DNA from 2 places in the Mesobacillus sp. LC4 genome. Region 1 is predicted to be linked to the other one. Evidence: riboswitches for the same ligand, from Rfam matches in the RefSeq annotation. Region 1 holds a riboswitch; the other holds the start of a gene.
The links. Region 1 has a riboswitch for cyclic di-GMP ahead of AB5I83_RS20990 (hypothetical protein). Riboswitches for the same ligand answer to the same signal wherever they lie in the genome.
Positions count from the first base shown of each region.

Region 2: linked by a shared signal. The riboswitch ahead of AB5I83_RS11975 (anti-repressor SinI family protein) and the one ahead of AB5I83_RS20990 (hypothetical protein) in region 1 are both predicted to bind cyclic di-GMP.

Region 1 is NZ_JBGCUB010000009.1:83,397-91,415, forward strand. Features, by position in the region: gene AB5I83_RS20960 (serine hydrolase) at 1-55, opposite strand, end outside; gene AB5I83_RS20965 (HIT family protein) at 277-672, opposite strand; gene AB5I83_RS20970 (hypothetical protein) at 1,448-1,666, opposite strand; gene AB5I83_RS20975 (DinB family protein) at 1,761-2,210, opposite strand; gene AB5I83_RS20980 (DoxX family membrane protein) at 2,466-2,981, shown strand; gene AB5I83_RS20985 (nucleoside triphosphate pyrophosphohydrolase) at 3,025-3,360, opposite strand; gene AB5I83_RS20990 (hypothetical protein) at 3,768-3,992, opposite strand; cyclic di-GMP riboswitch class I at 4,260-4,344, opposite strand; gene AB5I83_RS20995 (hypothetical protein) at 4,554-4,898, shown strand; gene nadE (ammonia-dependent NAD(+) synthetase) at 4,948-5,769, opposite strand; gene AB5I83_RS21005 (lactonase family protein) at 6,045-7,100, shown strand; gene AB5I83_RS21010 (Gfo/Idh/MocA family protein) at 7,188-8,019, opposite strand, start outside.
Region 2 is NZ_JBGCUB010000003.1:221,033-229,051, forward strand. Features, by position in the region: gene gnd (phosphogluconate dehydrogenase (NAD(+)-dependent, decarboxylating)) at 1-226, opposite strand, end outside; gene AB5I83_RS11945 (MurR/RpiR family transcriptional regulator) at 373-1,233, opposite strand; gene map (type I methionyl aminopeptidase) at 1,449-2,198, opposite strand; gene AB5I83_RS11955 (type 1 glutamine amidotransferase domain-containing protein) at 2,560-3,078, opposite strand; gene AB5I83_RS11960 (late competence development ComFB family protein) at 3,286-3,561, shown strand; gene treR (trehalose operon repressor) at 3,710-4,435, opposite strand; gene AB5I83_RS11970 (helix-turn-helix domain-containing protein) at 4,730-5,050, shown strand; gene AB5I83_RS11975 (anti-repressor SinI family protein) at 5,151-5,279, opposite strand; cyclic di-GMP riboswitch class I at 5,309-5,394, opposite strand; gene AB5I83_RS11980 (helix-turn-helix domain-containing protein) at 6,038-6,373, shown strand; gene AB5I83_RS11985 (nitrous oxide reductase accessory protein NosL) at 6,629-7,255, shown strand; gene AB5I83_RS11990 (ABC transporter ATP-binding protein) at 7,586-8,019, opposite strand, start outside.

The DNA.
Region 1 (8,019 bases):
TTGCCCCTGTACCAAGAACTGCGGCCAATGCAATAGATAGCGATTTGTTCCTCATGTTTCCTCCTTTTCTGAGCTTTTGCTCCATTTAATCTCGTAAACTTTGAAAAGGCTTTCATGCTGTAATCTTAGACTATCTAAATAACAGTATAGATGTCTATACCACTATAGACCCAACAGCTTCGTATAATAGAAAAATCCCGGGACTGCTCTCCCGGGATTTTAGAATCATTTTTGTAAAAATATTCAAATAATTAAACAGAAATTTTCCCAACTTGATTATTTCCTCATGTTGTCCTTTTGTTTAATCCAATACCTGATTCCCTTGCCTGCAAGAGGTTCATCCTTAAATCGCGGAATCACATGTAAATGGGCATGAAAAATCGATTGTCCTCCTGCTTTCCCCGTATTCCATCCTACACTGTATCCGTCAGGTCCATACTTCTCGTCAAGAATCCTTTTTGCACCCAGCAGCAACTCCCGCGAATCATTCCACTCCTGCTCAGATAACTCAAAGACATCCTGCTTATGAAGCTTCGGGATGATCAGCCCGCTCCCCTGCAGGACCTGCTGTTCCGACTCCTTCTGGATAAAATAACATGTTTCATTCTCAAGTGTGATTTGCTGCTCTCCGTCAGCAAGCACATTGCAATATGGGCAGTTCTCCTGGTACATATTTTAGTGCCTCCGCTCCATGATATTCTTGACAGCTTTGCTCTCTACTGCTTGAAACCTGTCAAAATAATTGCATTTTCTTGACAGCTTTGCGCCCTACAGCCTAAAACTTGTCTTAATAAATGCTCTTTCTTGACAGCTTTGCGCTCTACAGCCTGAAACCTGTCTTAATTATTGCTCTTTCTTGACAGCTTTGCGCTCTACAGCCTGAAACCTGTCTTAATTAATGCGTTTTCTTGACAGCTTTGCGCTCTACAACCTGAAACCTGTCTTAATAAATGCTCTTTCTTGACAGCTTTGCGCTCTACAACCTGAAACCTGTCTTAATTAATGCTCTTTCTTGACAGCTTTGCGCCCTACAGCCTAAAACTTGTCTTAATAAATGCTCTTTCTTGACAGCTTTGCGCTCTACAGCCTGAAACCTGTCTTAATTATTGCTCTTTCTTGACAGCTTTGCGCTCTACAGCCTGAAACCTGTCTTAATTAATGCGCTTTCTTGACAGCTTTGCGCTCTACAACCTGAAACCTGTCTTAATAATTGCTCTTTCTTGACAGCTTTGCGCCCTACAGCCTGAAACCTATCTTAATTAATGCGCTTTCTTGACAGCTTTGCGTTCTACAGGCTGAAACTTGTCTTAATTAATACGCTTTCTTGACAGCTTTGCGCCTAGCTATAGTAAAAAACCTAGTTGCTGATTCTTTCCCAACCCACCTATATCAGCAACTTTTTTCCTATAACCCATCATGGTCCAACTTCAATTTAAGAAGTGAGTCTTTATTTTCCATCCTTTTTCTTGCCTAAATTATTTAGCCAGGTCTCATAAAACTGGTATACAAATCCAGCAGCGACAAAACCAATCAACAGCATGATGACTGAAAGTGTCTTTCTGATCCACGTGATGTCAATGAAAAGGAACAGTGCTCCAGCTATCGCAAAGGAAATGAATATGAAGAGCCACCTTCTGAGAATCAATGAATCTTTATCCTTACTCATTCCTCACACCTGCCTTCCTTATATTACTAATACGTAATAAGTGATAACAGGTTTCAAAAAACAGGGCCCAAAATAGGACCCTGCCATTCTATTACTAAACTAATTTTCTCATCGCGTGTATTTGACCAAGATGATAGGCTTCATGGAATAATGCCATGTTCGCAAGCTCTCCAAAAGTCTCCAACCCAAGGAACGGCTTCTTAAGCTTCTCATCCAGCATAGAAGCCGGCACTTCTTTGATCCTTCCCAGCTGCACTTTCAATTGGTCACGCAAAACATCCACAGATGGAACATCCCCAGTCCACTCGGATGGACGGGTACCGTTTCCGAAGCACTCTATGTAGTTGGCAGGCAGATGACTAGATTTTTTCGGATATCCCATCATGAATTGTTCTGTAACTGTCAGCACATGCCCGATGTGCCAGTGGATGTTATTATTGAAGCCTTTTGGCTGAACACCTGCCTGTTCCGCAGTGATGCCCTCAATGCTTTTCAAAAAAGAACCTCTTGTTAATTCAAATTGCTTGAATAAAAGCTCGCTCATCATGAACTTCCCCTTTCCAGCTTGTACTTCTTTATATTTTTATTCTATATATTCCCAACTTATGCGGCAAGGGAAATAGAGAACCGCTAATATACCCTTATAGGTATTAAATCCCATTAAAGGAAATCCATTGACAAAATTTGTTCAAAACATTATGGCTGATATGTGTCTTCACACATTATTCACAGATTTCCATAAATTGCTTTGATATCTTAAGAGTGTAATCATTATATATTTTGAAAGGAAGCGATTTAGATGTTCGCTAAATGGTTAAGAGAAAACAATATTGCTGCTGGCCTGTTGACTGTGATTAGGGTATGGCTTGGTTACAACTGGATGACTGCTGGATGGGGCAAATTGACTGGTGAGGGATTTGACGCTACAGGATATCTGAAAAACGCTGTTGCGAACCCGGTAAAGGGTCCAGACGGAAACATGGTTTATGGATGGTATGTTAACTTCTTAGAAAGCTTTGCCATCCCGAATGTCGATCTTTTCAACTTCATCGTTCCGCTGGGAGAATTCCTGATTGGACTTGGACTTATCCTTGGATGCTTGACAACTGCTGCCATGTTCTTCGGACTAGTGATGAACTTCAGTTTCTTCCTTGCCGGAACAGTTTCTCATAACCCAACAGACATCTTCTTTGGCTTCATCATCCTGTTCTCTGGCTTCAACGCTGCCAAATACGGCTTGGACCGCTGGGTGGTTCCTTTCATCCGCAAGACTGTTTTCAAACAAACACCAGAAGCTGCACATAAATCTGCTTAACAATATAGGAAATGCCCTCCGCCAATAGGCTGAGGGCATTTTTTTACTGGGAACTTTCTTCTATTGTTTTAAGCAGGATTTTTTTTCTGAAACCGCCGCTGCGATTCTTCTTTAACTGCCGCATGAACTCCACTTCAGATTCTGTGATCCCTCGATGCTCAGCAATTGCATACACCACTTCAAGCAAATCGACGATTTCACTTAGAAGTCTGTCCGTTCCAGTATTCCGGAACTTCTCCACTTCCTCATTGAATTTCTCCATGAGCTTCTCACTATATTGACTGCCATCTAAGATCTCAAATTCAACCTTCTTTCCCTTCCCTTTCATCAATTCAGGAAAAAGATCTCTAACAAGTTTGTTGTATTCTTTTTTCTCCATGTCTACTCCCCTTTTGCTGTCCTATTGTTAAACATATCCTTAAAACTGCGGGTTCAAACACCTTTTTAAAATAGGCTCTGTTAAATCCGGCTGTTGATTTTCGTTCCAGGCGCTTCGCTTTCCGCGGGCAGTCGGGGAGCCTCCTCGGCGCTTTAAGCGCCTGCGGGGTCTCCCCATGACTTCTCATCCCGCAGGACATTGATTGAGCTTCCTCGAACATGCCCACGCACGATGGAAATGCGTTAGCATTTTCGGAGGAGTCTTCGCGCCTTCCACTATAATCAACAGGGCATTAAAACAACAATTAGCGTTAACAGAGCCTTAAAATATAGAATTGTGCATCTGGGTAACAATGGAAATTAAAAAAGCCTGTGGTCTGCACCACAGGCTTTCATATTTTAATAGTTTCAAACTACGTAATCTTCAGTTAATTTACTGCAAGCATTCGATAGATTTTGCAAACATTCCATCCTTAACTTCTCGTCGCAGATAAAATCGTTCCGAAGCTCTTCTTCTAGCTTCCTTTGAATTTGCTGGATTTCTTCCCGGAATTTCTCGCGTTTTTCGATTTCAGTTAAGTGAAATTCAATTTCCTGTTCAAAATACTCTACCGTCCCAAATAAAACAGTCAATGATTCCTCCACCTTCCACTCTTTTTTTGAATACCTTTACCAAAAACCAAACCTGCCAAAAGAATTATTTTATTAGTCCTGTCAAGTATCTTAAGTATTATTTATCCTCTATCGCGTGATGCAAACGTGAAATCGACACCTTTTTGCATTATTATGCCATTAGCAACAGTCAAAATAAAAAAATCCTCCAAAAGGACGGCGGATTTCATACGTCAAATAGTCTTTCATAACCATTTGCCTACAAATTGGTTTTATCATCCGTTCTTTTTTGGCAACCCGACGATCATAGCTAAATGGCCTTAGACTCGTGGCTTTGCGTCCTTACCTTTCGATAAGTTTGCCTTTTTCAGTTCTACTTAAAATATAAAACTTTAGAACCATCATTTCAACAAGTTTCGCCATTTTTTTACAAGGATGAGTCTATTTTCCTATTAAATATTCATTTTGTGTGCAGAATTCGATTGTTTTCACACTGTAATCTCTCCGCAATCTCTATGTAAAATTCTATTGCTAGAATGAAGGGAAGAAGCTTTATTACAGGCGAATGGCAGGAGGATCCTTATGGAACAGCATGTTAAGAAGTCGCTAGATGAATGGAAAGCAGAAATTGAAGAGATTCTTAAAGAAATTGATGCGGAGTATGAAGAAGTAAAGAATGAACTAAAAGTGTATACATATAAATTCAACATCACCAAGCAGGTTGTCCAGTCAACAGTGAACCCCGACCTGAACAGAAAAATCCGCGAATTATACCATCAGCCATTTGAAGAGAAATTCAATGACTTGAAAGAATATATCAAGGAACTGGAAGAAAAAAAGCGTGTCTTCCAAATGTTCACCGATAAAATCGACAAAGTGACGGAGAAAGAAGATACTCCGCCTTTTGCAGTCGCGCAATCGGAATAATTAGAGAAGCCTGGCTGATTGATCGAACTCAGCCAGGCTTTTGTTATGCTCACTTCTTCCACCATGAATCAAACATGGATGCCGGCGTATGCCGTTTATGCTCTGAAGCAAGATATCTGCCCTCAATCTTGGCAGCTGCTGCTTCGTCGATCTGCTTTCCTTCAAGATAGTCATCAATTGCTTCATAACTCACTCCAAGCTCGGTTTCATCTGATTGGAGCGGCTTATTGTCAAGAAGATCGGCAGTAGGTTCCTTCAGGTACAGTCTTGGTTCTGCGTTCAATGCCTTCAGCAGTTCCCTGCCCTGGCGCTTGTTGAGACCCGATAACGGCAGCAAATCAGCACCGCCATCTCCGTATTTTGTAAAGAATCCAGTCACAGCTTCGGCAGCATGGTCTGTCCCGATCACTAGCAAGCCATCCTGTCCCGCAATGGCATACTGGGTAATCATCCTCATCCTTGCCTTCGCGTTCCCCTTGTTAAAGTCCGTCATTCGATCACCAATCGCTTCCTCGAACTGTGTATTGAAGGTATCAACTGCAGGCTGGATATTGAAGGTGATGGTTTGATCAGGCTTAATGAAGTCCAGTGCTTTCTGTGCATCTTCCTCGTCTTTCTGTACAGCATATGGAAGTCTGACAGCCACGAATTTGGCGTCCTTGCCCTCTGATCGCAATTCCTCTGCAGCCAGCTGCGCCAGCCTTCCAGCCAAAGTGGAGTCCTGGCCGCCACTGATTCCTAAGACGTATCCTTTTGCCCTTGAAGCAAGCAAATATTCTTTTAAAAATTGTTTTCTTTTCTTGATTTCCTCTTGGGGATCAATATTGGGACGAACATCCAATGCTTCTATAATCTGTTTTTGCAAGCTCATAATAAACCTCCTAAACACTATTACTAATCACCATGCTCTTCGCTCATTCAATTTGGTAAAGGTTTTTGCGAGAACACTATTATCAAAAAGCATATCCCTAAAAAAGTTCAAAGTCCAGATTTTGGTCAGGGAATCTAACATACCAATTTACAAGTTGGAATCCACATGTACTATTTTACCCATTCATTCTCTGTACGTAACATTTTGTTCGCCAGTATTTTTTTGCTAGACTATAACTTAGACTAAAAATGCTAATCAAATTGGAGGCATTCATTATGGTAACCCATGATACATTCAAAGGCTATTTTGGTACATATACAAAAGGGGACAGCGAGGGCATCTACTCTTTTACCCTTGATAGAGTGAGTGGCAAGATTCTGGACGTAGAACCAGCAGCAACCCTGGAAAACCCTACTTACCTGACAGTCAGTGACGACAATCGCTTTCTTTATGCTGTCGCAAAGGAAGGCGGCACTGGAGGTGTGGCAGCCTTCCATATCGTGGAATCCGGAAAGCTATCTTACATCAATTCGCAGCTTGCGCCAGGAGCTTCACCCTGCCATGTTAGCGTCAACAAGGATAACAGCCTGCTTTTATCTGCTAATTACCATAAAGGATCTGCTGATTCCTATCTGTTGAACTCAGAAACTGGCAGTATTGAAGAAGCCTTATCCAGTGCGGTCCATGAGGGCTCAGGACCCGATGAGCGCCAGGAAAAAGCGCACACCCATTATGCGGGCTTCACCCCGGACGGGAACTATGCGGCAGTAGTCGAACTGGGCATCGACCAGTTGATTACCTATAGCCTGGACAATGGCCAGCTGATTGAGAAGAGTGTACTGCATATTGCACCAGGAAGCGGGCCAAGACATCTTGTTTTCCATCCTAATCACAAGATCGCCTATTTGATGACAGAATTCAGCTCTGAGGTTCTCGTTTTAAAGTACAATTCAAAAGACGGCAGCTTCGAACAGCTACAGGCAATTTCCACCCTGCCTGCAGGTTTTAGCGATAACAACCAGGGAAGCGCCATCCATATTTCCTCTGATGGGAAATACGTCTACGCAGCCAATCGCGGCCATGACAGTATTGCGGTTTTCAAGGTGGATCCAGAAAGCTTCCAGCTTGAGTTTGTCGAGCATACGTCAACAGAAGGAAATTGGCCAAGGGATTTTTTGCTCGACCCGAGCGAGAAATTCCTGATTGCGACGAACCAGAATTCCAGCAACGTCGTACTCTATGCCCGTGACGCAGAAACAGGCAAATTGACTTTGCTGCAGTCTGATGTGAAGGTTCCAGATCCGGTCTGTGTAAAATTTTTGAATTACTAAAAAGCTTTTCATTTACGGATTGTCCTTCAAAAGGAGCCACTAATGCAAAAACAGGGCAGGTGCCATTAAGTGCACCTGCCCTTCTCTTTATCTGTCGCTCGGGAACCTGACACCCATTTGCGACCTTGCTTCATCAAGAATCTTCATGGTGATCCTCGAGTTCTCAAGCGAGTTGTTATTAGATTCCAGTTTCCCTTGCTGAATCAGCGTAATGAATTCCTCTGCTTCATAGAACATATTATCATCCAGTTGTTCTCTCGATATATCTTCAGATTTCCCATTGCGATAGAGAATGTCCACTTTTTCCGGCGTGCTGATTTTATCTATCCTGATATTCCCGTTCTCACCATGTATTTCGGAAGGAAGAGACGAATCAGTGATTTTGGAAAACATGATGACAGCATCCATTTCATCATATTTCAAGATCAGGCTGCCTTCCCCATCCACTCCCGATTCTAGTACGTAACCGGTTGCCTGGATCGACTTTGGCTCTCCAAACAGGACAACGAGCGGATAGATGCAATAGATGCCGATATCCATAAGCGAACCTGCCGAAAACTCTGGGTTGAAGGCGTTCAGCACGGTACCTTCTTTATATTTGTCATATCGGGACGAGTACTGGCAATAGCTTGCGAAATACCTTCTGATCGTGCCGATTTTATCCAGATTCTCCTGGACAGCCTTGAAGTTCGGCATCAAGGTTGATTTTAGCGCCTCCATCAAAACAACCTTGTGATCCTTTGCAATCTTGATCATCTCATCCAGTTCACGGCCGTTAGACGCAATCGCTTTTTCACAAAGAACATGCTTGCCATTTTCCATGAATGTAATCGCCTGGCTAGCATGCATGGAATTGGGACTGGCGAGATAGACAGCATCAATAGCATCGCTCTTCGCCATCTCTTCCAGGTCTGTAAAA
Region 2 (8,019 bases), on a different contig from region 1:
CCTGGTCGATCAATTCTCCGGCAGGAATCATCAGCCAAACCACGCGCGGCTTTGGCAGCATGTCCGCCATTGCCTGATAATCAGCTGCAATCTCGGCACCCTCTGTCTTGATTTTCTGCATTGCTTCTTCATTAATATCGTTCGCCACAACTTCATGGCCGTTTTCCATAAGATTCAATACCAAGTTATAGCCCATTTTACCAAGGCCAACCATTCCTAGTTTCACTTCGATGCACTCCTTTTAGTTAGCATCTTTTCGGAGGTTTCCAAAACCTAATAGAAACACTTTTACGAAAAGAGCTTTGTTATAACATGATAGTATCAAATATTTTTTCATATGTATATCCATTAGATGAAAATATTTTTCACAAACTAAAATCTTTTAATCGAAATGGCTTCTCTTATCTTCTGCAGATTCCCTAGCGTTTGTTCCTGTCTCGTTACAGATACCGCAACATGAATTACGTCAATTAGACTAAGCTGGACCAGCCTTGAAGCTAAGGCTTCGGACCTGAATAGCGTTTCACGTGATGTGGTATAGAGAACGAAATCCGCTTCTTTCGACAGCGGTGATTTGTAATGTCCGGTAATCGCGATGGTCGCTGCCCCATTAGCTTTTGCAATTTTCAACGCTTCTATGACATCTTTATTACTGCCGCTATGCGAAATACCGATTGCTGCCTGCCCGGGACCGAGCAGCGCTGCTGAAATGATTTGCTGATGACCGTCACTATGGGCATTGCAATGAATGCCTGTCCGCAGGAATTTATGGTAAGCATCAAGCGCAATCGCCGATGATCCGCCCGAACCGTAAAAATCGATCCTTGTAGCCTTTCCCAGAACATCGATAATGTTTTCAAGCACTTTGGCATCCAATAGATTCAGCGTTTCCTTCATCGCTTCAATATGTCCGGCGAACACTTTTTGCGCAAGGGTTACGACTTCATCTTCTTCCTTTATTTCTTCATGGATATTCTTGATCGGTTCCACAAGCTCACTCGCCAGGGCGATTTTGAAAGCTTGATATCCTCTGAATCCAAGCCTTTTGCAAAAGCGGAAAATCGTCGCTTCGGCAACAGAAGCATGCTCCGCAAACTCGGTGATCGAAAGATGGATGATTTCCTGCGTGTTTTTCAATATGTAATCTGCGACCGCCTTCTCCTTGGAGGAAAGCGATGAGTAGATAGCGTTAATTTTCACGACCACATTTTGTCCATTTAGTTCACTGGCCATATTTCCTCCCCCTTTTCTGACGACTTTATCTTACCAATAAAATTTCATCTTTATTTGCAGAAGATGAAAATTTTTTTCACCTTGCATAAAAAAGTCGGGCCAAACTTTGGTTCAGCCCGATGCTTATTCTGTCCTGACAGAATCGTAACTAACTATGATTCGATACGAAGCATTTTTATTAATACAACCAACCTTTTATTCATCCGATGCAGTTATTAATCCTGTTCTGTTAAAATGACGGGACCATCCTTTGTGATCGCAATCGTGTGCTCATACTGGGCAGACAGTTTGCCGTCGACCGTTCTTGCAGTCCAGCCATTGTCATCCATCTTCGTTTTCCACTCTCCGATATTGACCATTGGTTCAATCGTGAACACCATGCCCTCCTTGAGCCGCGGCCCTTTTCCAGGCAGCCCATAGTGCGGAATATCCGGCTTTTCATGGATTACAGAACCGATTCCATGTCCGATGAATTCACGTACAACCGAAAATCCCTCGCCTTCCACATAGGACTGGATCGCATGGCCGATATCCCCAACACGGTTGCCCGGCACTGACGCGGCAATGCCACGATATAATGCCTCTTTTGTCACTTCCATAAGCTTTTGCGACTGCTCGCTGATATCGCCGACTGCATAGCTCCAGGCGGAATCGGCAAGAGCCCCGTTCAGGTTGACGACCATGTCGATCGTCACAATGTCGCCATCCTTGAGAGCCTCTTTTCGGGGAAAACCGTGGCAAACCTCATCATTGATGCTTGCGCACGTTGCATATTGATAGTTCCGGTAGCCTTTTTGCTGCGGAGTCGCCCCATTCTTTTTCAAATACGCCTCCACAAACTCATCAATTTCCCAGGTCGTAACCCCAGGCTTAATCATTTTGCGCAGCTCTTTATGAACAGAAGCAAGCAATTTTCCAGCTTCCTTCATATTTTCAATCTCTCGTGCCGACTTTAAAACAATCATTCCTTCATCTCCCTGATTCATTTCATCCTCTATATTATCTTATACGTAAAATTTCTCAAAATGAACCAGTTCATCACAAGGTAAAAGAAAAACAGCCATTTTCATTCGATTATTTTATGGGTAATAGATTCTTAATCAAATCTCCGAAAAGATTTTTCAGCTAGTATTTGATTTTATAGCGAGTTTTTCTTTTATATAGCGAGTTTTTCATTTATATAGCGAGTTTCTTGTTTATATAGCGACTTTTCCATTTTTATAGCGAGTTTCTCGATTTTATAGCGAATTGGAGATTCCACTCGTTTTTTCCCAGTTTGCACACACAGTAAAAAACCCTTCTGCCTCAGCAAAAGGGTTCTTACTTTTATTTTTCCAGCACTTTAAGTGATTCGCGGTTGAACGCCGGAATATCTTTCGGTTCTCTGCTTGTGACAAGCTGGTTGCAGCAGACGACGACTTCCTTGTCCATGTATTTCGCTCCGGCATATTCCATGTCGACGCGGATGGATTTGTATCCGGTTGCGCTTCGGCCTTCGAGCGTCTTGGCTGTCAACAATAGTTGTGGACCATGGCAAATCGCGAATACCGGTTTCTTCTCATCCATGAAGTACTTGGCGAATTGCACGAATCGATCATCCCCGCGCAGCTGGTCAGGTGAGAACCCACCAGGGATGAATAGTGCATCGAAATCTTCCGGCTTGACGTTGTCGATGCTTTCGTCAATCTTGACCTCTGCTTTGCCTTGCTTGCCTTTTACTGTCTTGCCTTTTTCTTTTTCGATTGTCATAACTTCATGCCCAGCTTCTGTAAAAGCGCGTGAAGGCTCTAGATATTCCACATCTTCAAATAGATCGGTTATTAAACAGGCAATTTTTTTACCCATAGAATCAACATCTCCTTTTGTGTGTAAAATTCTACCCCTAATTAAAATTCCCTGTCTGCTCCTGATGAAACATCTTGTTGACACTTCCATATTTTTGTATAAACACATGTAATTAGACCCATCTTATAACGATGATAAAAAAAACATTTTATATTTCCGTCATTCAACTATAATTTAACTTAGGACATCAATAGGGAGAGAGGCATCATGAATTTTAGTTATGTCAACGTAATGGAAGAGGTCGTTTCGACTCTTGTCAATGTGCTGATGCTGAGCCCGGATTACCAGACTTTCTGCAGTTGCCAGAAATGCCGGAACGACATCATCGCCATCAGCCTGAACACTCTTCCAAGTCACTATGTCACGACAGAAGACGGCCGAAAGATGGTCTATGAGCAGCTTAATACCCAAGAGAACAGATCCTGGATCAATAAAAGGATCATCAGTGCCATCCATCTCGTCGGGAAGTATCCGAAGCATTAAACCGGAAGAGCATAGAGTCTTCCTGGAACTGGAGTATTTCATCAGAAAAACGAGGCGTCTTTTGATGAGCAACGGGCGGAAATTAAATAAATAAAAGCTGCCATGATATTGCCTGGTTCATCCGGCATCCATAATGGCAGCTTCTTTTTTATATAGACTGTGTATCCATACGTCTTGCAAAGTCCACGAATCGGAACTTGTCAGGGCGGTGCCTGGACTCAGTATATTGGAATAGGGTGGCATCATCAAAATGAATATAATTTTTCACGATGACGATTGCATGGAACCCTTCCATGTCAAGTAGCTCTCGGTCCTCTGCGCTTGGTTCCTCCACTGTGAATTCTTTCTTCGCAAAACTGATTTTCTTCTCAAGCTGCCCTTCAATATACTCGAATATCGAGTTCTCGCATTTCTGGCGGGACAGTCCTAGCACATGCCTTTCTACCAGATAATCCTTATCGAGGATCACTCGTTCTTCATCAATATGCCGGACTCTTTTTACCTTCCAGACCTTTTCATCATTACCAACATTCAATTCCCTGGCGATTTCCTGGCCGGCCAGCTCGAGAGTGAAATCCTCCACTGTCGTTTTCGCCTTTCCACCCATATTCTCTGCCAGTTCTTTAAAACTAATCAATCCGGTGATCGGAAACTGATGCCGTTTCAAATCGAGGACAAGTGAACCTTTGCCGCGGATTTTTTGGATGAAGCCATTTTGGGCAAGCAGATTCAGTGCTTTGCGGATGGTTTCCCTCGAGGTTTGATACATATCCGCAAATTCATTTTCAGATGGCAAAATCGTTTTTGCTGGATAATTTCCTTCCTGGATCTGTTTCGCAATTTCTTCATAGATTAATAAATATTTTTTTTGCATAATACATCACCGTACCTTGTCTGATTGCTACCATTTTACCTTTTTTAAGTCCGTTTGAATACAATAGACAATCGTGTTTGTCTTTTTCAAAAAAACTTCATAAAATCATCTACAACTTCAAATACAATCGCCGATATAAAAGCTGCGAGTTTTTTCCCAATAAGTTTTTTTCTAAAAGTGAACCAAAAAATCTTGGTGTTGGTTATAATTGTTCTATAAGGTGTTCTTAATATGGAACTATTTTATCAGATTTGTTATGATATAACTATAAATTGATAAGGTGTGTGGATAACAGTGATTGGTGAACGCGTCAAAAAACTTCGACAAGAGAAACGAATGTCCTTATCCGAATTGGCAGAACAAGCTGGCGTGGCAAAATCATATTTGAGCTCACTCGAGCGAAATCTTCAGACAAATCCTTCAATACAATTCTTAGAAAAGATCGCTGGAGTACTGAATGTGCCAGTGGACCATCTCATTCATGAACAACCCGATAAAGAAAACATGGATTCAGATTGGGTCAATCTTGTAAAAGAAGCAATGGATTCGGGGATCACAAAGGATCAATTCAAGGAATTTCTTGAATTCAATAAATGGCGACTTCATAATAAATGATATCCAGGACAGCTTAGATGGCTGTCCTTTTTTGTGCAAAATAAAAAGCACCTCCATAAGAGCTGCCCGATTGCACTTCTAATCTCTATGTATAAATTCCTCAGCTATTTTTCGTCTGCGTTAAAAACTCCCTGATTTCTTCTTTGTTAATTCCCATTTCTAATGCTTCCATTATAAGCTGCATCCATTCTGTATCCAGTTCTTCGAAAACTACCTGCTCTTTAATCAAGTTCTTCCCCCCAAAATACAGTTAGTATTCCAGGCAGCCCGGCCATCATAGTACATTGCACCTTAGATCCGTGACTTTGCGTCCTAGTTTTTCAACAAGTTTGCCTTTTTCTGTACCTTTTTACTCACTTTTAAGTCCCAATGTCATTGTACCGTGTTCTATATATTTAACATGTAAGTATTTGTCGCCTGCAATAGAAGGTTTTTTTCTTTTTTCTTCCAAATGATTACAAAATCATAGCAAGAAAGAGTATTTTTCTGAAAATTACAATGATTTAGATAAGATTTTTTGTCAAATAATATCTCTAATTGTTGAACTCTTTTTAATTTTTTACCCCCATAAACTCAAGGGTTGGCCATTTTTTTGTACTTTTGCTTTTTCCAGTCCGACATAATGGCCACTTTTTCAAGACTGATGGCATTAAAAAATGGATATCTCGTTAAATCATTCCCGCAAATCGGGCAGATCCATTCTCCTGCCTCACTGCTGCTAAACGAAGGACGATTGCAACGATCACAATTCTTTCTGTACACGACATCCTGCCTCCTTTTTAAGTGGCTTACTACCTCATTCCACTGAAGTATAGTTCATTTGTACCAATCTTGAAAAAGTCTAAAATATGGCGAATTTTCTTAAAAAAGAACAAAAATCGTTCTTTTTTAAGAAAATACTCTGTTTATCTCAGTTTCTTGTATTTTTAAAAGAACTAATTTGTTCGTTATAATGAATTAATAGATGAATTTAAAGGAGATTGCCATATGACGGTTGGCGAAAAAATTAAAAACTTAAGGCTGAAGAAGAAGTATTCAATTAGTGAGCTCTCTGAAAAAGCGAATGTATCCAAATCCTATCTCAGTTACATTGAAAGGGGAATACAGGGTAATCCCTCACTTCAGGTGCTTTCCCGGCTCGCAGACAATCTAGATACAAGTGTTGAGTATTTGATGGGACAACAAAATACGAAAGCTTTCCTGAAGCCTGTTGATGAGGAATGGGCTGGACTCGTTGATGAAGCCATAAAAAATGGAATAAGCAAAGAGGACTTTGCTTATTATGTGGATTTCATGAAGTTTCAAAGCAGGAATAAACAGTAAGCTTATATACTAAAATACAAATTAAAATCGCTCTTTAGACCAAATATTTCACGATATTACCGCTTATCTTTTTTTGAGCCGACAAAATACATAGTCACTCCCCCATGCACTGTGACCTGGCATATTTACGGTGCCAGAAATCTGTCACAAAATATTCATAAAAACAATGTACTTCTCACGTTTTCCCCATTGATTTTTCGCATTTTAATCACAACTCCTTGATAGGATTAAATTCGATCAAAGGAGGAGAATGGAATGAAGAAACTATTTGCTGTCATGATAGCATTCTTATTAATGATCATTGTTTCTGCTTGCGGAGATGAAGCGGCTGAAAACGAACAGAAAGATGAACAGGAGACTGCGGCAACAGAAGTTAAGCACGAGGAGAATGATCACGATCATGGTGATGGCCCTCATGAGCCTGGTGCCGAAGATGTTTGTGCCTTCTGCAATATGAAAGTATACGATGAAGCTGACCCAATGGGTGTATTTACAGCCCAGGCTAAAACGAAAGACGGCGAGTATGTATTCTTTGACGACTCCGGATGTCTGTTGAATATCGCACGGCGTGATGATGTGGAATTCGAGGAAAAGTGGGTGCGTGATTACATTACATCTGAATGGATTGACGCCGACTCCGCTACTCCAGTAAAAGCAGATCTTAAAACACCTATGAAATACGGCTACGCATTCTTCAAGGACTCAGAAAGTGCCGAAAAATTCATTTCAGAAAACAACGGCAAGAACCCTGCTACCGCAACATGGGAGCAAATCGACCAAATCGCAAAAGAACGCTATATGAAAAAAATGAAGATGAACAACGATAGCATGGATAAGGATAGTAATATGGATGGCGACAGTGAAGAGGAAAGTGGCCATTAAGTTGTGAAATTATACTTAATAATAGGCTCTGTTAATGCAAAATGTTGTTTACAACCCTGTTGATTGCAGTGGAATGCGCGTAGACTCCTCCGAAAATGCTAACGCATATTCATCGTGCGTGGGCAGGTTCGAGGAAGTAACTCAATTTCCTGCGGGCTTAGCTGGTCAGATGAGACCCCGCAGGAGCAAAGCGACGAGGAGGCTCAGCGCCAGTCCCGCGGAAAGCGAAGCGCCTGGAACGAAAATCAACAGTCTAGTTAAACAGAGCCTAATAATAAAATCCCGGTGCAGAAATCAGCACCGGGATTTTTCACATAGTAGTAAAGATTGTCATGAACTATGAAAGAACACTTTTTCGAGCGGCGTATAGACACCCTCTTTTTGAACCAGTGATGATACTGAATCACAATACTGCAATTGCCCCTCCTGCATGAACGCTGCCCTGTCTGCCAATTCCTCAACAAGACTAAGGATATGGGTAGTAAAGAAAATCGTCCTGCCCTGCTTCTTCTCTTCCTGGACAATTTCCTTAAACCGGTAAACCCATAATGGATCCAGTCCATTGGTTGGTTCATCGAGGATTCGCAGCGGAACATCCGGCAACAGTGCCTGTGCCAATGAAAGCCGCTGCTGCATTCCTTTAGAGTATTGTTTGATCTGCATGTTTTTCACATCATATAGCCCAACCTGCTGCAGGGTTGCGATTACTTTCTCATTATTTATTCCTCGTAATCTCGCAAAAAAAATCAAAACTTCCAAACCTG